One region of the Streptomyces sp. NPDC107546 genome, then DNA from elsewhere that is predicted to be linked to it. Evidence: riboswitches for the same ligand, from Rfam matches in the RefSeq annotation. Region 1 holds a riboswitch; each other region holds the start of a gene.
What was found. Region 1 has a riboswitch for cobalamin ahead of nicT (Nickel transporter NicT). Riboswitches for the same ligand answer to the same signal wherever they lie in the genome.
Positions count from the first base shown of each region.

Region 2: it holds a riboswitch for cobalamin, as region 1 does, so the genes downstream of both, ACZ7L1_RS04665 (cobalamin biosynthesis protein) here and nicT (Nickel transporter NicT) in region 1, are expected to answer to the same signal.
Region 3: it holds a riboswitch for cobalamin, as region 1 does, so the genes downstream of both, ACZ7L1_RS30380 (ribonucleoside-diphosphate reductase subunit alpha) here and nicT (Nickel transporter NicT) in region 1, are expected to answer to the same signal.
Region 4: it holds a riboswitch for cobalamin, as region 1 does, so the genes downstream of both, ACZ7L1_RS31565 (CbtB domain-containing protein) here and nicT (Nickel transporter NicT) in region 1, are expected to answer to the same signal.

Region 1 covers NZ_JBVKBA010000001.1:153,786-159,091, reverse strand. The annotation lists gene ACZ7L1_RS00700 (molybdopterin-dependent oxidoreductase) at 1-1,177, shown strand, start outside; gene ACZ7L1_RS00695 (hypothetical protein) at 1,356-3,101, shown strand; gene ACZ7L1_RS00690 (ArsR/SmtB family transcription factor) at 3,109-3,456, opposite strand; cobalamin riboswitch at 3,548-3,757, shown strand; gene nicT (Nickel transporter NicT) at 3,786-4,889, shown strand; gene ACZ7L1_RS00680 (YcnI family copper-binding membrane protein) at 4,911-5,306, opposite strand, start outside.
Region 2 covers NZ_JBVKBA010000002.1:462,963-468,268, reverse strand. The annotation lists gene ACZ7L1_RS04685 (inorganic phosphate transporter) at 1-1,032, shown strand, start outside; gene ACZ7L1_RS04680 (hypothetical protein) at 1,046-1,261, shown strand; gene ACZ7L1_RS04675 (hypothetical protein) at 1,362-1,670, opposite strand; gene ACZ7L1_RS04670 (DUF397 domain-containing protein) at 1,571-1,834, opposite strand; cobalamin riboswitch at 1,941-2,081, shown strand; gene ACZ7L1_RS04665 (cobalamin biosynthesis protein) at 2,182-3,138, shown strand; gene ACZ7L1_RS04660 (cobyric acid synthase) at 3,135-4,643, shown strand; gene cobN (cobaltochelatase subunit CobN) at 4,640-5,306, shown strand, end outside.
Region 3 covers NZ_JBVKBA010000028.1:631-5,936, forward strand. The annotation lists gene ACZ7L1_RS30375 (ribonucleotide-diphosphate reductase subunit beta) at 1-517, opposite strand, end outside; gene ACZ7L1_RS30380 (ribonucleoside-diphosphate reductase subunit alpha) at 517-2,904, opposite strand; cobalamin riboswitch at 3,026-3,162, opposite strand; gene ACZ7L1_RS30385 (GNAT family N-acetyltransferase) at 3,215-3,724, opposite strand; gene mctP (monocarboxylate uptake permease MctP) at 3,805-5,306, opposite strand, start outside.
Region 4 covers NZ_JBVKBA010000031.1:14,501-19,806, reverse strand. The annotation lists gene ACZ7L1_RS31575 (alkaline phosphatase) at 1-1,242, shown strand, start outside; gene ACZ7L1_RS31570 (CbtA family protein) at 1,363-2,130, opposite strand; gene ACZ7L1_RS31565 (CbtB domain-containing protein) at 2,152-2,373, opposite strand; cobalamin riboswitch at 2,409-2,565, opposite strand; gene ACZ7L1_RS31560 (histidine phosphatase family protein) at 2,659-3,240, shown strand; gene ACZ7L1_RS31555 (hypothetical protein) at 3,270-3,605, opposite strand; gene ACZ7L1_RS31550 (ATP-dependent DNA ligase) at 3,720-4,700, opposite strand; gene ACZ7L1_RS31545 (hypothetical protein) at 4,878-5,114, shown strand.

The DNA of each region.
Region 1 (5,306 bases):
GTCGGTCCTCACGGCGCTCGGCGGCGTCCCGGCGACCGCCTCCGCGCAGCCGAAGCCGGGCAAACCCGCCCCGGCGACCGCCCGCCTCGTCGGCAACCGGCTGCTCAGCCTGCCCGGAGCGGGCAAGGAAGTGCGCCGGTTCACCTTCGACACCAGCGGGACCGGCCTCACGTACGAGACGGGGGACGCGCTCGGTGTACGCCCGGTCAACTCCCCCGTGGTCGTGGAGGAATGGCTGGAGGTGACGGGCATCGACCGAGCCGCCGACGTCGAGGTCGCGGGAGCGGGAGAGGTGCCCTTCGCCGAAGCCCTGCTCAGGCATCTCGACATCACCCGCATCACCCCGGACCTGCTGCGCTTCGTCGCCGAACGCGCCCGCGACGACCGGGAGCTGCGGCAGCTGCTGCGCCCCGACAACAAGGACGGCCTGGCGCGCTGGTGCTGGGGCCGGCAGGCCGTCGACGTGGCGGCCGAGTACGCGGTGCGGGCCACGGCCGAGGAATGGGCCGGAGTGCTCAAGCGTTTGCAGCCGCGGCTGTACTCGATCTCCTCCAGCCCGCTCGTCGACCCCCACCGGGTGTCGCTGACCGTGTCCGTGGTGCGCTACGAGAGCCTGCGCGGGCGGCCCCGCGCCGGGGTGTGCGGCGGCTTCCTCGCCGACGCGGAGCCCGATGCGCCGGTGCCGGTCTTCGTGCAGCGCTCGCCCAACTTCCGGCCGCCGGCAGACGGCTCGACCCCGATGGTGATGGTCGGGCCGGGCACCGGGGTCGCCCCTTTCATCGGTTTCCTCCAGGAACGCCGTGCACTCGGGCACACCGCACCGAACTGGCTGTTCTTCGGCGAGCAGCACCGCGCCACCGACTTCTACTACGAGGAGGAGCTGACGAAGCTGCGGGAGGACGGCGTGCTGACGCGCCTCGACACCGCCTTCTCCCGCGACCAGCGCGCCAAGGTCTACGTCCAGGACCGGATGCGCGAGCACGGCCCCGAGCTGTGGCACTGGCTGCGGGAGGGCGCCCGCTTCTACGTCTGCGGGGACGCCTCCCGCATGGCCAGGGACGTGGACCAGGCGCTGCGGGACATCGCCGTCCTGCACGGCGGCCTGAGCGAGGCGGAGGCGGCCGCGTATGTGAAGCAGCTCGCGGCGGAGAAGCGGTATGTGCGGGACGTCTACTGAGGCGGCGCCCAGTGTCTCGATGACATCTACTGAGGCGGCGCACAGGGCCTCGACGGTGGCCGGCAGGCAGCGGGCAACCGTCGGCGCAACCCCCCGTACGAGCTCTCTTCACCTCGCTGCTACCGGGCTCTTCACCTCCGGGCGCTCGACGTTCATGATCTCCTCCTAGCGTCCTTCCGTGCATGTGGCAGAAGTGAAGCCGTCGACAAGCGCCCGCTGGGTGCTCCCGCTGGTGGCACGGGGGGAGGCGGAGCCGGACGGGGCTCCCGCACAGTGGCACCGCATTCTCACGTTGCTCGCGAACATCAGCCTGTTGATCGGCACGCGCAACGTGTGGAACAGCGCTGCCAGCCATCAGCCGCCGATCGCCGCGGTGATCTCCGTCTGCTACGCGTCGATCCTGGTGACGGGCGTCCTGACGCTGGTGGTGCGGCGCAGCCGCTCGCTGGCGCGCCTGGATCTCGTGGTCCTGGTGACGGCGATCACGCTCGTCTACTGCGCGGCCGGCGCGCTGCACGACTACAGCGACGAGTCGATCCTCACCATCCAGGCCGCCCGCGAACTACTGCACGGCGACCCGGTGTACGGGCAGGCCTGGCCCTGGCTGTTCGGGCACCACAGCACCGTCGCCTACACCCAGACGGTGGACGGCGGCTACGACTTCACCTACGGCTATCCGCCGCTGACCGCGATCCTCACCGCGCCGCTGCTGTGGATGGGCCACGGCGCGCTGCCCGAGGTCCTGGTCCCCACCACCGCGATCGCGCTCGGCACGATCGTCATGTGGAAGATGCTGCCGACGCCGTGGCGCTCGGCGGCCACCATGGTCTGCCTGGGCTTCGGCATGATCCCGATGTACGCCCGGCTCGGCTACCCGGCGATCGTCGCGCTGGCGTTCCTGATCCCGGTGGTGGTGCGCTGGACGCGGATGGGCACGGGCGGCCCGGCCGACTGGGCGCGGGCGGCCTGCCTGGGCGCGGCCTGCGCCAGCCAGCAACTGCCGTGGTTCCTGACGCCGTTCCTGCTCGCCGGTGTCTACGCGTTGCGTCGCGGCGAACTGGGGGCGCGCGAGGCGGCCCGCGCCGTGGGGCGGATCGTGGGCATCGCCGCCGGAACGTGGCTGCTGATCAACGCCTACTTCATCGTGACCGAGCCGCGCACGTGGATCGAGGGCATCGCGCTGCCGCTCACCCAGGGCGCGATCATCCACGGCCAGGGCCTGGTCGGCATCTCCCTGTACTACACCGACGGCAGCGACCGCCTGTCGTGGTACTCGCACGCCAGCATGCTGCTGGCGGCGGGTCTGCTGGCTCTGTTCGTACTGTTCGTGCGCCGGTTGGGTCCGGCGGCGACCGTGCTTCCCTGGTGCGCGTTCTTCCTGGCGACCCGTTCGCAGGACGGCTACTACCTGATGATGACGCCGCTGTGGCTGGCGGCCGCGGTCACCGTGCCGCCCTCCGCGTTCGCCACCGCCTGGCAGCCCCGGCTGCTGCACGGTCGGCGGACGGCCCGCGCGGTGTTGGCCGGGGCCCTGGTGGCGCCGGCCCTGGCGGCCGCGGCGGTGGCGGCGACCGGTAAGCCGCCGTTGCGGATGCAGGCCGTCGGCTCGACCCGGACCACCCCTCAGACCGTCAAGACGCTCACCGTCCGGGTGAACAACACCGGCGACTCCGCCGTCGAGCCCCACTTCGCGGTGACCACCGGCCAGGGCATGAGCCGCTATTGGAAGGTGCTCCAGGGCCCGTCGTCCGTCGGCGCCCACGCCTCGGCGACGTACCGGATCCAGGCACCGGGCAAGGGCTTCGCCATACCCAAGAAGGGAACCCGCATCCGGCTGCGGGCCTTCACGGCGTCGCCGATGACGCTGTCGAGTCAGGACATCCACCTGGCAGCGCAGAAGGTCCCGGCCTCGCATAAGAAGTGATGCCTGATCAGGTCACTTGCCTGAGCAGTTCGTTCACCAAGGGGTCGATCACGCGGTAGCGGACGATCCGCCCCTCCTTCTCACCCGCCACCACCTCGGCCGTCCGCAGCAGCCGCAGCGCCTGCGAGACGGCCGGGTCGTTCATGCCCGTCGCCACCGCCAGGTCGGAGACGGCGAGCGGCCCGGCCCGGTGCAGGGCCAGCAGCAGGGCGAGCCGACCGGGGTCGGCCAGCAGCGAGAAGCGGTCGGCCCAGGTGCGTACGGCCTCGGGGGCGCCGATGGCCTCGATGGCCTCGCAGACCCGGTGGCCGTCGATGGTGCGCCTGCCGGCGCGGTCGGCGGGGACGAGATGCATGCGCGCATTCTCCCAGGCGCCCCTGTGTGATCTTCGATACCTGGGGATACCTGCGCAACTGTGCAGTCTTGCAGGCGTCGCCGCCCCGGCCCTAAGGTGGCCGGGCCGTGGTGTTCGGGAAGACCGGTGAAAGTCCCCAGGGACTCAGGCCGGAGCGGCCCTCGCCACTGTGATCGGGGAGTTCCCGTCCCGTGCCGCCCGCCTCCAGCGGGCGGCGCCACTGGTCGCACGTCGACCGGGAAGGCAGGGGCGGGCGCGTTGATCCGTCAGCCAGGAGACCGGCCACGGCATCTCACGAAGTGATCCACGAGGTGCTGGAGCGTGACCGTATGACCCTGCCCGACCCTGCCCTGCCCGAGGCCGCCTCCTTCCGTTGGCGGCGCGAGGACACCCTGCGGACCGCCGGGCTGCTGGCGGTGATCGCCGCCCTGCACGTGGCCGCGTTCGGCGTACTGTTCCTGCTGGTGGTGCCCGAGCACTACGAGATGGGCTCCAAGGCGTTCGGAATCGGGCTCGGCGTCACCGCGTACACACTGGGCATGCGGCACGCCTTCGACGCCGACCACATCGCGGCCATCGACAACACCACCCGCAAGCTGATGGCGGACGGCAAGCGCCCGGTGTCGGTCGGGTTCTGGTTCGCGCTCGGGCACTCCAGCGTGGTGGTGGTGCTCGCCGCGCTGATCGCCGGGGGCACCCAGCTCGCCGGGCGGCTGATGAACGAGAACTCCCGTACGCACCAGGTGCTCGGCGTGCTGGGCACGACGATCTCCGGCTCGTTCCTCTATCTCATCGCGGCCCTCAACCTGGTGGCGCTGATGGGCATCCTGCGGGTGTTCCGGGCGATGCGGGCGGGGACGTACGACGAGCGGGAGCTGGAAGCCCACCTGAATTCCAGGGGGTTCATGAACCGGATCCTCGGCCGCCTCACCAGGTCCGTCAGCCGCCCCGGGCAGATGTTCCCGCTCGGCTTCCTGTTCGGCCTGGGCTTCGACACCGCGACCGAGGTCACGCTGATGGTGATGGCGGGCAGCGGGGCGGCGGCCGGGCTGCCCTGGTACGCGATCCTGTGCCTGCCGCTGCTGTTCGCGGCCGGGATGAGCCTCTTCGACACCCTCGACGGCACGTTCATGAACTTCGCCTACCAGTGGGCCTTCTCCAACCCGGTGCGCAAGGTGTTCTACAACCTCACCATCACCGGGCTGTCGATCGCGGTGGCCTTCCTGATCGGCACGATCGAGCTGGTCGGAGTGCTGCACGACAAGCTGGACCTGCGGGACGCGGTGACGGGCTGGATCGCCGGGCTGGATCTCGACAACGTGGGCTTCGTCATCGTCGGGGTGTTCGTGGCGGTGTGGGCGGCGGCCCTCACGTACTGGCGGCTGGCGAAGGTCGAGGAGCGCTGGGCTCCCCGTCCCGCCGACGGCAGGTGACGCCGGCGGGACGGGATCCGGTCACTCGGACGAGGGCGTGTGAGAGGTGCCTGAGGACCCGCCGCTGCGGCCGCGGGCGATCGCGAAGCCCGCGGCGGCAAGGCCCAGGACACCGACGACCAGACCGGCGATGCCGAGCCCGCGGGCGGTGGAGTCACTGGTGGCCGCGGCCTTGGTCGTGGTGGCACTCGGCTTCTCCGCGGCACCCGCGGGTGCCGCGGTGGAACCGCCGCCCTTCGCCGTGCCCTTGGCGGTCAGCTGGAGCACCGGCGCCGGGTTCTCCGGCTCGTCCTGCCCCTTCTGGGCCTCCTCGATCCAGCGGACGACGTTTCCGTCGGAGTAGGTCTGCAGCGTCTTGAACGTCAACTGGTCGGTGTCCTGCGGAAGTTGACCGAAGGCGACGTTGAAGTCCTGGTA
Region 2 (5,306 bases), on a different contig from region 1:
CTGCTGACCTGGCTCCTCGGTCTGCCCTCCAGCTCCTCCCACGCTCTCTTCGGTGGTCTGATCGGTGCCGCCGTCACCTCGGCGGGCTGGTCCGCGGTGAACGGCTCGACGATCGTCACCAAGGTCCTGATCCCCGCGGTGGCCGCGCCGCTCGTGGCGGGCCTCGCCTCGATGCTCGCCACGCGCCTGTCGTACGTGATCGGCAGCCGCGCCGACGAGAAGGCGACCGCGAAGGGCTATCGCGCCGGGTCGATCGCCTCGGCCGGGCTGGTCTCCCTGGCCCACGGCACGAACGACGCGCAGAAGACGATGGGCATCATCACGCTGGCCCTGGTCACCGGCGGTGTCCTCGCCCCCGGCTCGAACCCTCCCACCTGGGTCATCGTCTCGGCCGGCCTGGCCATCGCGCTCGGCACCTACCTGGGCGGCTGGCGCATCATCCGCACCCTCGGCAAGGGCCTGACGGACCTGGCGCCGCAGCAGGGCTTCGCCGCCCAGACCAGCGCGGCGACCGCGATCCTCGCCTCCTCGCACCTCGGCTTCTCGCTCTCCACCACCCAGGTCTGCTCCGGCGCCGTCATGGGCGCGGGCCTCGGCCGCAAGGGCGGCGTGGTCCGCTGGTCCACCGCGACCCGGATGCTGACCGCGTGGGTGCTGACGCTCCCGGCGGCCGGCCTGGTCGGCGCGGGCGCCGAACTCCTCACCAAGCAGGGCACCTGGGGCACGGTCGCCACCGGCGTGCTGCTGGTCGCCGGCGCCGGTGTCATCTGGACGCTCTCGCGCCGCAAGCCGGTCACGGTGGACAACGTCAACGACGTCGAGACGGAGCCCGCGGGCGTCGTCACCGCGGCGATCGCGGCGGTCATCCCGCCCCCGGCGGGCCCCGTCGCCGCGGCCGACGCCGCCGCGGCCGACAGCGCGGCGCCCGGCACCGCCCCGGCGGACACGGACGCCACCACCGACCTGCAGGCCACGATCCCGGCTCCGGACGCCGGCCCCTCCGCTGAGCCGGCCCCCGCCGCCACGGTTTAAGGAATCACCACTCATGAAGATCGACTGGGCAGCCCTCGGCTCCGTCTTCGGCGTCAGCCTCGGAGTCACCGTGGCCCTGGTGGCCCTGTTCACCCTGGGCGTCGTGGGCCTCACCAAGAAGGACGCGGCCCGGGGCGGCACGGCCGCCCTGGCGGCCACCGGCGCCTACGCCTGTTTCGCTGCGTGCGCGGCGGCGGTCGCGTACGGGATCCATCTGATCGTCGCCTGACGGCCGGAGCACTTCGGAATCACCCCGCAGCGCTGTCGCTGCGAGTCACCCCCGCAGCGATGTCGCTGCGGGGGTTTCCCACGTTCCCGGAGTAAAGGGGTCAAGGGGTTCGCGAGTCGCGTTGCCGGACAGCCGCCGTCGCCCGGCCCAGGACACGGAGACGCTCCGTGACCGGAGTGAGGCCCCACCACAGCCCCGCGCAGGCGGCGGCCACGAGGGTGACCACCAGCCACACGAGGGCCCGCGCCGGGGTTCCGGGCACCAGCAGCGCCGCCAGGGCACCGATGCCGACCGCGAACATCCCCGTCGTCAGGGAGAAGAGTGCCAGCGGAGCCGCCGCCGCCAGCGAGAGATGCGGCGCGTGGGGACCTCCCGCGCCTGCCGAGAATTCCTTGGCCCTGTCCCCCATGTGGGTCCCTCCCGTCCTCTGGACGGTTCGCTCGGACGCCGTCCACTGCCGGGTTTCTCGAGTTCGGCCAGCAAAGCACACCCCGCCGTACGGCGAAAGACGAGCACCGGACCGGTGCGCCGTTTCGAGTCACGCGCCGGAACGCGCGCCCCTGGACCGCCCACTTCGACCGCCACTTCACAACGAAAGGCGTGATTCGGGCAACTGACGCGATTTCAGTGGTGTGGGACTCGGCACACCGCAGCGTCGCAGGTCAAGAGCAAGTTGACGGCTGTTCTGGGCGCGTGGTGGACTGCCGGAGCCAGTACGGCGGCAGGAGAGGAAGCCGGTGCGAGTCCGGCGCGGTCCCGCCACTGTCACCGGGGAAGAACTCCCCGGGAGCCAGGAACTCTCGCCGCCGGTCTCGTCGAACCAGGGCGTGGACACCCTGAGTGAGGACATATCGCCATGCGCGGCTGCCGATTGAGGTTCTGTCACCGGGTTCTGTCCGACCGCACGGTCGGCTGAGCCGATGGGTGCCGATCGCGTCTTCGCGTACGGCGCCGCCGCCGGTCTCCTCGGTGACCACCTGCTGGGCGATCCACGCCGCGGGCATCCGGTCGCCGCGTTCGGGCGGGCCGCGGCGGCCGTGGAACGGGTGTTGTGGCGGGACCACCGCGGGTGGGGCGCGCTGCACACCGCCGTCTGCGCCGGGGGCGCCGTGACAGTGGCGGCGCTCGCCGCGTCCGCCGTACGTCCCTCCCGTACCGCCGCCACGGCCCTGACCGCCGCCGCCACCTGGGCCGTGGTCGGGGGCACGTCGCTCGCCCGGGAGGCACGCGCCATCGGGCGCGCCCTGGAGGCGGGGGACGTCGATGCCGCGCGCGCCCGGCTGCCGCATCTGTGCGGGCGCGATCCGCAGGCGCTGGACGCGGACGGGATCGCCCGGGCGGTCGTCGAGTCCGTCGCCGAGAACACCTCCGACGCCGTGGTGGGCGCGCTCACCTGGGGAGCGGTCGCCGGGGTGCCCGGTCTCGTGGGTTTCCGCGCCGTCAACACGCTCGACGCCATGGTCGGGCACAAGTCGCCCCGTTACCGGCGCTACGGATGGGCCTCGGCACGCCTCGACGACATCGCGGGATGGCCGGGGGCACGACTCACGGCCGTTCTCGCGGCAGCGGCGGGGCCCGACCCGCGGGGCGCGGTGCGGGCCTGGCGTGCCGATGCCGCGAAGCACCCGAGCCCCAACGCCGGGCCCGTGGAGGCGTCGTTCGCGGGGGCCCTGGGCGTGCGGCTGGGCGGGACGCTGTCGTACGGGGGGCGCGTGGAGCACCGGCCCGTGCTCAACACGGCGGGGCGCGCCGTCCGTACGGACGACATCGAGCGGGCCGTACGGCTCTCCCGGCGCGTGGGCGGGCTCGCGCTCGGCATCACGGTCGCCGGGCGCCTGGTGGCCCGAAGGCTTCTCGCGAAGGGACGGACGTCATGAGCGGCGGACTCCTCGTCGCCGGTACCACCTCCGACGCCGGCAAGAGCGTCGTCACCGCCGGGATCTGCCGCTGGCTCGTACGGCGGGGGGTCAAGGTCGCGCCGTTCAAGGCGCAGAACATGTCTCTGAACTCCTTCGTCACCCGAGAGGGCGCAGAGATCGGACGGGCGCAGGCCATGCAGGCCCAGGCGTGCCGCGTCGAGCCGACCGCGCTGATGAACCCCGTGCTGCTCAAGCCGGGTGGCGAGCAGAGCAGCCAGGTCGTGCTGCTGGGCAAGCCGGTCGGTGAACTGAGCGCGCGCGGGTACCACGGGGGGCGGCAGCAGCGGCTCCTCGGCACCGTGCTGGACTGCCTGGCCGAGCTGCGGGGCACGTATGACGCGGTGATCTGTGAGGGGGCCGGCAGTCCGGCGGAGATCAACCTGCGGCGCACCGACATCGTGAACATGGGCATCGCCCGCAACGCCCGGCTGCCCGTCCTCGTCGTCGGTGACATCGACCGCGGCGGCGTCTTCGCGTCCTTCTTCGGGACGGTGGCGCTGCTCTCCCCCGAGGACCAGGAACTCGTCGCCGGATTCCTGGTCAACAAGTTCCGCGGGGACGTCAGCCTGCTGGAACCGGGCCTCGACATGCTGCGGGACCTCACCGGGCGGCGCACCTACGGCGTCCTGCCGTTCCGGCACGGGCTCGGGATCGACGAGGAGGACGGGCTCAGGGTGTCCCTGCGGGGCGCGGTCCGCGAGTCCGAGGTGACCGCCCCCGTCGGCGAGGACGTGCTGCGCGTCGCCGTCTGCGCCATCCCTCTCATGTCCAACTTCACGGACGTGGACGCGCTGGCCGCCGAGCCGGGTGTGGTCGTCCGGTTCGTGGACCGGCCGGAGGAACTGGCGGACGCGGACCTCGTGGTGATCCCGGGGACCCGGGGAACCGTCCGCGCCCTGGAGTGGCTGCGCGAGCGCGGCCTCGCGGACGCCCTCGTCCGAAGGGCCGCTGAGGGGCGGCCGATCCTCGGCGTCTGCGGCGGCTTCCAGATCCTCGGCGAGCACATCGAGGACGAGGTGGAGAGCCGCAGGGGGCACGTGGACGGGCTCGGAGTGCTGCCCGTGCGGGTGCGGTTCGCCCGCGACAAGACCCTCACCCGGCCGGCGGGGGAAGCCCTCGGCGAGTCCGTGGAGGGGTACGAGATCCACCACGGGGTCGCCGACATCACCGGCGGCACACCCTTCCTCGACGGCTGCCGGGTCGGACAGACCTGGGGCACCCACTGGCACGGGTCCCTGGAGTCGGACGGCTTCCGGCGGGCCTTCCTGCGCGAGGTGGCCGCCGCCGCGGAGCGCCGCTTCGTGCCGGCCCCCGACACGTCGTTCGCCGCGCTGCGCGAGGAGCAGCTCGACCGGCTCGGCGACCTGATCGAACAGCACGCGGACACGGACGCGCTGTGGCGGCTCATCGAGTCGGGCGCGCCGCAAGGACTGCCTTTCATCCCCCCGGGAGCGCCCGCATGAGCACAGTGTTGTTGTTGTCGACCGCCGACACCGATCTGCTGGCGGCCCGTGCCTCCGGCGCGCCCTACCGGATCGGCAACCCGACCCGGGTGGACGTCGCCGAGGAGCTCCCGGGACTGATCGAGGGCGCGGACATCGTCGTCGTGCGCCTGCTCGGCGGCAAGCGCGCCTGGGAGGACGGGCTGGCCCGGCTGAAGGCGTCCGGCATCCCGACCGTGCTGCTCGGCGGGGAGGCCGTCCCCGACGCCGAGCTGATGGCCGAGTCCTCCGTACCGGCCGGTGTCGTGGCGGAGGCGCTGAAGTACCTGGTCGAGGGCGGCCCCGCCAACCTCACCGAACTCGCCCGGTTCCTGTCCGACACGGTGCTGCTGACCGGTGAGGGCTTCGACGAGCCGCGGAAGATGCCGGAGTACGGCGTACACGGCGAGCGCCCGTTCACCGAGGGCCGCCCGACCGTGGGCGTGCTCTTCTACCGGGCCCACGAACTCAGCGGCAACACCGCCTTCGTGGACACCCTGTGCGACGCGATCGAGACGCAGGGGGCCAACGCCCTCCCCGTGTTCTGCGGTTCGCTGCGCGGCGCCGACGCCGGGCTGTACGAGATCCTCGCCAAGGCCGATTCCCTGGTGGCCACGGTCCTCGCGGCCGGCGGCACGCACGCCT
Region 3 (5,306 bases), on a different contig from region 1:
AGATGAGGTTGAGGAGGAACCGACGGCGGTCCGCCTCGGTCTCCAGGCGCTCGATCTTGTCGACCGAGTCCATCCACGTGAAGCAGAACTCGGCCTTCTCGCGGATGGACGGGATGTTCTCCACGGCCGCGAAGGCCGCCGCCCGGTCGTCCGGGTCAGGAAGGTAGGTGTCCAGGAGCGTCAGGTAGAACTGGACGTGGACGGCCTCCTCGAAGAGCTGCCTCGACAGGTACAGGCGCGCCTCGGGGGAGTTGATGTGCTTGTAGAGGGTCAGCACCAGGTTGTTGGCCACGATCGAGTCGCCGGTCGCGAAGAAGGCCACCAGGCGGCCGATCAGGTGCTGCTCGCCCGGGGTGAGCTTGGCGAGGTCGGCGACGTCCGAGTGGAGGTCGACCTCCTCCACGGTCCAGGTGTTCTTGATGGCGTCCCGGTAGCGCTCGTAGAAGTCGGGGTAGCGCATGGGGCGCAGGGTCAGCTCGAAGCCCGGGTCGAGCAGGTTCTGGGGTCGGGTGGTCATTACTGGCAGGCCTCGCAGGACTCGGGGTTTTCCAGGGAGCAGGCGACCGCTTCGGGGTCGGCGGCCTGCTGGACGGGGATGGGCTTCTGGGACTGGGCCCGGCCCTGGGCGGCGCGCGCGATACGGGTCGCCGGGCGGGAACGCAGGTAGTACGTCGTCTTCAGGCCCTGCTTCCAGGCGTACGCGTACATCGAGGAGAGCTTGCCGATGGTCGGCGTCTCCATGAACAGGTTCAGTGACTGGGCCTGGTCCAGGAACGGGGTGCGCGCGGCGGCCATGTCGATCAGACCTCGCTGCGGGATCTCCCAGGCCGTGCGGTAGAGCTTCCGGACGTCCTCGGGGATCCAGGAGAAGGACTGCACCGAGCCGTTCGCGTCACGCAGCGCCTCGCGGGTGCGCGCGTCCCAGACGCCGAGCGCCTTGAGGTCCTGCACCAGGTACGAGTTGACCTGGAGGAACTCGCCGGAAAGCGTCTCGCGCTTGAACAGGTTGGAGACCTGGGGCTCGATGCATTCGTAGGCGCCCGCGATGGACGCGATGGTCGCGGTGGGCGCGATGGCGAGCAGCAGCGAGTTGCGCATCCCGACAGCGGCGATGCGTTCCCGCAGGATCGCCCAGCGCTCCGGCCAGGCCGGCTCGACGTCGTAGTGGTCGGGGTGCAGCACGCCCCGGGCGGTACGGGTCTTCTCCCAGGCCGGGAGCGGGCCGTGGCGTTCGGCGAGGTCGGCGGAGGTCTCGAACGCGGCGAGCATGATGCGCTCGGCGATCCGCGTGGACAAGGCCTTGGCCTCGGGGGAGTCGAAGGGCAGCCGCAGCTTGAAGAAGACGTCCTGCAGGCCCATCACACCGAGGCCGACAGGACGCCACCTGGCGTTGGAGCGGGCCGCCTGCTCGGTGGGGTAGAAGTTGATGTCGACGACGCGGTCGAGGAAGGTGACGGCGGTGCGGACGGTGGCGTCCAGCCGCTCCCAGTCCATGTCGCCGTCGGCCACGAACGCGCCCAGGTTGACCGACCCGAGGTTGCAGACCGCCGTCTCCCCGTCGTCCGTGACCTCCAGGATCTCCGTGCAGAGGTTGGAGGAGTGGATCACGTGGCCCGGCTCGGCCGTCTGGTTGGCCGTGCGGTTGGCGGCGTCCTTGAACGTCATCCAGCCGTTGCCGGTCTGCGCGAGGGTGCGCATCATGCGGCCGTACAGGTCCCGGGCGGGGATCGTCTTCTTCGCCAGCCCTGCCGCCTCGGCCCTGCGGTAGGCGGCGTCGAACTCCTCGCCCCACAGGTCGACCAGCTCGGGCACGTCCGAGGGGGAGAACAGCGACCACTGCTCGTCGGCGTCGACGCGGCGCATGAACTCGTCCGGGATCCAGTGCGCCAGGTTGAGGTTGTGGGTGCGGCGGGCGTCCTCGCCGGTGTTGTCCCGCAGCTCCAGGAACTCCTCGATGTCGGAGTGCCAGGTCTCCAGGTAGACGGCGGCGGCACCCTTGCGCCGGCCGCCCTGGTTCACGGCGGCGACCGAGGCGTCGAGGGTCTTCAGGAACGGGACGATGCCGTTGGAGTGCCCGTTGGTGCCGCGGATCAGGGAGCCGCGGGAGCGGATGCGGGAGAAGGCGATGCCGATGCCGCCGGCGTGCTTGGAGAGGCGGGCGACCTGGTGGTAGCGCTCGTAGAGGGAGTCCAGCTCGTCCTTCGGGGAGTCGAGGAGGTAGCAGGACGACATCTGGGGGTGCCGGGTGCCGGAGTTGAAGAGGGTGGGGGAGGACGGGAGGTAGTCGAGGCGGCTCATGAGCCCGTAGAGCGCGGCGACGTCGTCCACCGACCGGCTGTCCGTCTGTGGATCGAGCGCAGTGTCCTCGGCGAGCCCGGAGGCGACGCGGAGCATGAAGTGCTGGGGCGTCTCGACGACCTTGCGGGTGATCGGGTGCCGCAGCAGGTAGCGGCTGTGCAGGGTACGCAGGCCGAAGTAGCCGAAGCGGTCGTCGGCCCGCTCGTCCACCAGGGCGTCGAGACGGTCGGCGTGCAGGCGCACGAACGCGGCGGTGCGGTCCGCGATGAGGCCTTCCCGGTGGCCCACGGCGATGGACTCGGTGAACGACGTGACGCCCTGGGAGGCGGCCTCGGCGCGAATGCCGATGGTCAGCAGGCGGGCGGCCAGCTTCGAGTAGGCGGGGTCCTCGGAGATGAGGCCCGCGGCCGCCTCCGTGGCCAGCTCGCGCAGCTCGGCCTCGTCGGCGCGGGCGGACCGGCCGCGCAACGCGGCCGCGGCGACCCGGCCGGGGTCGGCGTCGGGAAGGTCGGCGGTCAGCTCGGTCAGGGTCCGCAGCAGCGCGGCACCGGGACCGTCGGTTTCCAGGCCTGCGGCTGAAGCCGGATCGGCTGGCGCGATGGTCACGTGGGGCTCTCCCTCGCTCGGCACGGGGCCTGGCGGAGGGCAGGGCAGCTCACGAGCGCACGCGGCGTCGCGTCCACCGGCCCATTCCACGAGGCCCGGACGTCAGGGCACCCGGACCGGACGGCCGGGCGCGCTGTCGGCAGGTCCTCGGACTGACGCTCGTACGACGGCATGCGGGCATACGTGTACGAGTACACCGTTGCGGGACAGTTCCGGATTCGCACCGGATTCCCCTGCGGCGACAGCGAGCATGAGCATACATCTTGTGCTGGGCTGCGGTGTCACCACCAGATGTTGTGTCGCTGCTGCCTCAGAGCGTCAACTCGTAGGTGAGGAGAGTGATGTCGTCGAGATGGGGGAGGGGGTTCCAGTCCCGCTCGGGTGTGCGAACGAAGCCCAGGCGTTCATAGATGCGGTGGGCGGTGCGCATCGTGCGCTGGGTCGACAGGACGAGGCGTACGCAGCCGTCAGTGGCCCGTGCGCGGTCGACGCAGGCCCGGACGAGAGCCTCTCCAGCGCCGCGGCCGCGGGCGGCGTGCGCGACCGCGAGCATCCGTATCTCGGCCTCCTTCGGTCCCGCGATGTCGGCCATGGGACCGCCGCCGGTCGGTACGAAGGTGACGCCGCCGAGCACATGCCCGTCCGCCACGGCCACCAGCACCTCTGCCGCGGCGGCCCGCCCCGCCACGTCCTTCAGTTCGTCGAGGTAGGCGTCGCTCTCGCCGAAGTCGAGGAGGCCGTCCTGGAGGTAGGCCTGCGCCGTGATCTCGCCGAGCCTGTCGTACTCGTCGGGGGTCGCCTGCCGGATGATGAGGTCCATGGGGCCGAGTGTGCCGGACGGGTACGACAACGGGCCGCCGGATTTCTCCGTCGGCCCGCTGACCCGCGTACGACGGGGACTCAGTGCGAGGCGCCGGCCGTGGCCGGCGGCAGCTCCACCTGCACCCCCGGGTCGCCCGCGTCCGCCGTGTAGTCCTCCGGCCTGGTCTCGTCGATGCCCTCCGGAGCCTTCAGCGCCTTCAGGACGAACGTCAGCACCACCGTGACCACCACGTTCAGCACGAACGCCGTCAGGCCGATGTAGCCGATCTCCCCGATGCCGGGGATCTCCTTGGCGGAGCCGCCGAAGTGCGGCTGGGTCGGGGACGCGACACCGTACGCCGCCAGCGTGCCGTAGACCATGCCGACCGCCCAGCCCGCCAGCAGCGCCCAGCGGTGGAACCAGCGGGTGAACAGACCGCCGACCAGGGCCGGGAAGGTCTGCAGGATCCAGATGCCGCCGAGCAGCTGGAAGTTGATGGCGACCGTCTTGTCCATGGTCAGGACGAAGACCAGGGCGCCCACCTTCACCAGCAGCGAGACGATCTTGGAGACCCTGGTCTCCTCTGCTGCCGTGGCGTCCGGCTTGATGAAGTCCTTGTAGATGTTGCGGGTGAAGAGGTTCGCGGCCGCGATCGACATGATCGCCGCGGGCACCAGCGCGCCGATGCCGATCGCCGCGAAGGCCACACCGGCGAACCAGTCCGGGAACATGTTCTCGAACAGCTGCGGAATCGCCAGCTGCCCGTTCTTGACCTTCACACCCGCGGCGATCGCCATGAAGCCCAGCAGCGCCAGCAGGCCCAGCATCAGCGAGTACAGCGGCAGGATCGTGGTGTTGCGGCGGATCACCTCACGGCTGCGCGAGGACAGCGTCGCGGTGATCGAGTGCGGGTACATGAACAGCGCGAGCGCCGAGCCCAGCGCCAGCGTGGCGTACGTCCACTGAGTCGCCTCCGAGGGCGCGAGGGCCCCGCGCGGCTTGCCAGTTGCCGGGTTGACCTGCGCGAACGCATGGCCCGCCTTCGCGAAGACGTCATCGAAGCCGCCGAGCTTGATCGGGATGTAGATGATCGCCACCGCGATGACGATGTAGATCAGCGCGTCCTTCACGAACGCGATCAGCGCGGGAGCCCTGAGGCCCGACGAGTACGTGTACGCGGCCAGCACACCGAAGGCGATCAGCAGCGGCAGGTCCTTCACGAACCAGTTGGTGTTCTCGCCGCCGCCCACGCCCATCACGTCAAGGACGGCCTGGATGCCCACCAGTTGGAGCGCGATGTACGGCATGGTCGCCAGGATGCCGGTGAGCGCCACCGCCAGCGACAGGCCCTTCGAACCGAACCGGCCGCGCACGAAGTCCGAGGTCGTGACGTATCCGTGCCGGTGCGAAACCGACCAAAGGCGCGGCAGGAAGGTGAAGATCAGCGGGTACACCAGGATGGTGTAGGGCACCGCGAAGAAACCCGAGGCGCCCGCCGCGTAGATCGCCGCCGGCACGGCCACGAACGTGTACGCGGTGTACAGGTCGCCGCCGAGCAGGAACCAGGTGATCCAGGTTCCGAACGAGCGGCCGCCGAGGC
Region 4 (5,306 bases), on a different contig from region 1:
ATCCAGGGCGGGAAGGCGAAGAACGTCATCCTGCTCATCGGTGACGGCATGGGCGATTCGGAGATCACCCTCGCCCGCGACTACACCGTCGGTGCAGGCGGCCGTCTGAACATGGACAAGTTCCCGCTGACCGGCGCCTACACCACCTACGCGGTCCACGCCGACGGCACCCCGGACTACGTCACCGACTCCGCCGCCAGCGGCACGGGCTGGGCCACCGGCGTAAAGACGGTCAACGGCCGCATCTCCAAGACACCTGGCACCGACAAGGCCGTCCCCACCCTGCTGGAATTGGCGCAGAAGAACGGCTACGCCACCGGCAGCGTCACCACCGCCGAACTCACCGACGCCACCCCGGCCGTGCTCGCCTCCCACGTCACCGACCGCTCCTGCCAGGGACCGGCCGACATGGCCAAGTGCCCGACCGACACCCTCGCGGCCGGCGGCCCCGGCTCGATCGCCGAGCAGTCCGTCAACCACAAGGTCGACGTCCTCTTCGGCGGCGGCAAGCAGCGATTCGACCAGAAGGTCACCAACGGCACGTACAAGGGCCTGACCGTCACCGAGCAGGCGCAGAAGCTCGGCTACCAGGTCGTCACCGACAACGTGGGCCTCACAAACGTGAAGGTGGGCAAGCCGGTGCTGGGCCTGTTCGCCACCGGCAACGTGCCGGTCGAGTGGACCGGCAAGCCGGCCGCGGTCGGCGGCACCGCCCCGCAACGCTGCATGACATCCAACCCGAACCGCCCGGCCACGACCCCCAGCCTCGCGGACTCCGCCACCAAGGCGATCCAGCTCCTGGAGGCCAAGCAGAAGCAGGCCCACTCCAAGCAGGGCTTCTTCCTGCAGATCGAGGGCGCCTCCATCGACAAGCAGGACCACGCCGCCGACCCCTGCGGCCAGATCGGCGAGACCGCCGCCTTCGACCGGGCGGTGAAGGTCGCCCGCGACTACGCGGCCAAGCACCCCGACACCCTCGTCGTCACCACCGCCGACCACGGCCACACAAGCCAGATCGTCCCGCTGGAGGCCACCCCGCCCGGCCAGTCCTCGACGCTGATCACCAACGAGGGCCAGCAGCTGAAGGTCAACTACTCGACCAACACCCCGGGCCAGTCCCAGGAGCACACCGGCACCCAGGTCCGCATCGCGGCCCAGGGCCCGCTGGCGTACCGCGTCCTCGGCGTCACCAACCAGACCGACCTGTTCACCACGATCCGCGAGGCCCTGCGCCTGCGCTGAGCCCAGCGAACCGATGGGCGGCCGAAGGCCCCGACCCGCGTGAGGGTCGGGGCCTTGGGCACCTTCTCAGCCTGCCTTCTTGACCCGTGGCGAACGGGCTGAGCCTGCCGAGGAGCATCGTCAGCGGGGAACCGGAGCCGCCCCCGCCCTCGCCCCCTGCACGGTCGCCTGTTCCGCGGCCTTCGGGGCCAGCACCCGCTCGGCGAGCAGCCCGAAGACGAGCCCGAAGGCAGTCCACAGGGTCAATTGGATGGCCAGGGCCGAAAGGCGGAACTGCCAGAGCAGGGTGGCCGAGAAGTCCTTCGGCACCTCGTTGACAGCCGGCAGGAACACGTACGCCAGCCCGATGGCCAGGATGAAGAACGCCCCTGCGGCCACCGTCGCGTTCCAGTTGCCCAGGCGCGGTCCCAGCCGCTTGCCGAGGATCACCGTGGCGATCGCCAGCAGCACACTGAGCAGCATCATCAGGAAGTACAGAGTGGTGCGCTTGCCGATGGTGTCGGGGTCGCCCACGGACGGCGGGTTGGCGGGGTACTTCAGGAACGGCACGACATACACGGCGATCAGTCCGGCCGCCGCGAGGAGCAGCGCGCTCGCGCGCGGCCCGAAGCGGCCGATCCGGCCGAGCGCGAAGCAGTACGCGAGGGCGGCGATACCGCCGAACGCGACGCCGTAGACGAGGACTCCGGTGGCCAGGCCACCGGTGGACTGCATCGTGCGGCTGACGACCTCCATGCCGTGCTCGTGAGAGTGCGCCTCCTCATAGGCGATGGCCGAGTCGACGCGCGGCTCACCGAGGAAGTAGGCGACGACGAGGGCGAGCAGGCCCGCGGCGAGTCCCGCGAGCATGCCACGCACCAGCAGATTTCGGACGGTTGCCGAGTTCATGGGGCGGGTTCCTCGCCGCCGTCAGTGGCAGGGGAAGCCGAGCAGGTGGCGGGCGTCGTGCACCCACTCGTGCACATCCTCGCCGGACATCACGGAGGTGGCGCCCTGCTCGGCGCCGACGAAGTAGAGCAGAACCAGCATCAGGACGCCGAAGAAGACCGCCCAGGGGACGATCGCGCCGATCGGCAGCTTGGCCGGTGCAGCGGTGGGGGTGGTGGTCGGCTGAGCGACGGACTGCGCCATGGCAGAACCTCCTGGGGAACTCGCGTCCCGTCTCGGTGGTGCACAGGACGACGGCGCGGGTCTGACTTGTCCACCACACAACGAAAGATGTGTCGTGGGGGCTTACAGTGGCGCGACCGTGCCGGAATCCCACCGGCTTCCGCGATCCGTCGTCGATATCGCCGAGAAGGTACCGCGAAGCGGAGGTGCGGCCAAGGGCGCACGGGCGCTGACGGGGGCGCGTCAGGCCGCCGTTTTCTGTGAACGCCCTGTGACAGCAGGGCTGTCGACCGCGAGAGTGAGCACGTGACGAGCCGAGTGATGTTGATCTCACCAGCTATGAACGCGTCCCTGCGCGCGGCTCGCTTCGACGACGGGTGCTCACTTGACGCGATCGGGGCGGCGCACGCCCGCTCGGCGGCAGGCGCCCTTTCTCGAGCCGGGCGAGCGCTTGCCTCCCCCACCGTCCGCTGCCGACAGACGGCCACCGCGCTCGGCCTCGACGCCGACGACGAACCCGTACTGGCCGGCCTAGACATGGGTCGATGGCGTGGCCGGACGCTCGACGAGGTGGGCGCCGCCGAGCCGGACGCGGTGGCCGTGTGGCTGTCCGACCCGGCAGCCGTCCCGCACGGCGGGGAGTCGGTGCACGAGTTGTGTGAGCGGGTCGCGGCCTGGCTGGACGAGGCCGCGCAGTTCTCCGGCCGGACAGTCGCCGTTGTCGAACCGGATGTCGTACGGGCCGTGACCGTCCGGGTGCTGTGGGCCCCGGAGCCGTCCTTTTGGCGGATTGATGTACCGCCGCTGACTGCAGCCGCGTTCAGTGGCCGCGCCGGGCGCTGGAACCTGACACTTGGCCGACCGCTCGGGCGAGCCGACGACGACTGACAGAGACCGGCGCGGCATACGCGGCCGTGTCAGCTGCCGCCCACTCCCAGCGCCGCCAGTAGCACCAGCAGCAGAGTGGCTGCGCCAAGAACACCGTGGGCGGCGACCACCGGGACCGGCAGGCGCCGTTCCGCGGGCGTCGTCTCATCCCCCGTGGCGGCGGTGGGGTAGAGGGGCAGCCAGCGGGCAAGCATGGTGAGGCCGAGGAGGGCGACGGCGACGAGGATGCAGGACGTCCACGCCAGGGCCGCCCGGTCGGCGACCAGGTAGATGATCCAGACGACCAGCCCGGCCGCCGCTATCAGCGTTCCGACCCGGTACTGCCGGTGGCCCGGGCCACCGACGCGGGCCGGGTGGGACAGCACTTGCTTGGAGTGAGGGAAAGAAACGGGCGGGATAGGCGGCACAGCCGCGGCTGGGGAACAGGGCGCGCGCTCAGCCGGTTGCGCGTCGGCACGGCCGCCGCGCCCGTGCCGCCGTCAGCGTGGCCGCGACGCCAGGCGGGGGACGTCGGCGGGAGAGAGGTCGGGGCGGGCACGGTGCAGGTGTGCGGGGTGGCGCCACCGGCCGGAGGCGTCGCGGGCGACGTCGACGCCGACTTCCACCACCAACTCCGGTTCCATCAGCGTGACGTCCAGCGTCTCCCGACTGCCCCACCCGGCGGAGAACGACCAGCCCGTCCACGGATGACCGCGCCGCGCCGGGGCGAGTAGCCCGGCGACCGTGCTGCTCGCCGTCCGGGCGAGAGTGGTGGTGCGGCCGACGTACTGAAGGCGGCCGCGGTCGTCGAACCTGCCGAGCAGCAGAGTGCGCGGAGAGGCGAGTGTGCCGGTGACTGCGCTGACGATCGCTTCGGTGGTCTCGCGCACCTTGTACTTCCGCCAACCGCGCACCGCGGGCTCGTACACGCTGTCCAACCGCTTGAACAGCACGCCCTCCATCCCGACCGACGCCCACGTCAGCCACTCACGCACGGTGTCCGGGTCGGTGGTCGACGGGCACAGCACCCACGGGGCCGACAGCCGGCGCGCGGCGAACACGGACTCCAGCGCGGCCCTGCGCCGCCGATACGGCCATCCGGTCGTGTCGGTCCCGGACAGCCGCAGCAGATCGAACGCGACAAAGTGGGCCGGCCACTCGCCCGCGGCCCGGGCCGCCGCGGCGCCGCGCCGCTGAAGCCGGTTCTGCAGCTGCTCGAAGGCGAGCCGTCCCGCGGTGTCCCATACGACCAGCTCGCCATCAAGCGCGGTCTCATCCGGCAACTGCGCGGCGCCGGCCCGAATCTCTGGAAACGCCGGAAGCATCTCGGTGCCGCGCCTGGAGCGCAGCACCACCCAGCCCGCGTCGACGGAGACCAGAGCCCGGAACCCATCCCACTTCGGCTCCGCCGCCCAGCCCGGCCGCAGCTCGGGCCCGGGCACGGGAGCGCTCAGCATGGGTTCCGGCGGCGTCCACGTCACACCAGATCCCTTCCACCGAGCGATCCGGTGCTGTCAGGGGTGAGGGCGGGAGAGCCCCGCCAGTGATTCAGGGGGGTACTGACCACGAGGCCGACCACGCCCGGCGCGACCCCGACCACGGTTCCGGTCGGGCGTGCCGAAGTGACACGCATTTCGAACATGCGATCTAATGCGGGGATGGACGTGACCGACTTCCCCGACGACCTGGTGCAGACGCAAGCAGCCTGGAACGACACCTACCAAGCGCTCGCCGCGCCCCGCCCCCGCGACACCACCGCTCTGCGCCGCCGCCTGCTGCTTTTGTCCGTACGGCTGTGGTGGCACCCGTACTGGGAGACCGTCCCCTCGGCGCCGGCGGCACGGTCCGAGCTGCGCCACCTCGCCCGCGCCCACGGAGCCGTCCTGGCCGCGTGACCGGTCGTCCCGTCGACCAGGAGCACGAGGTTGCGGCAAGGGTTGCGCCTATCTGTTGCGTTGGGGGTTGCGCCAGGTGTTGCGCGGCCCCGCAGGACCGTCCCCGTGCCCGCGCAGGTCACCACGCTGGTCCGGCCGTGGTCGGCGCCCGATCCCCTCTACGCCCCCGAGTCCACGCCCCACAGCAGGAAG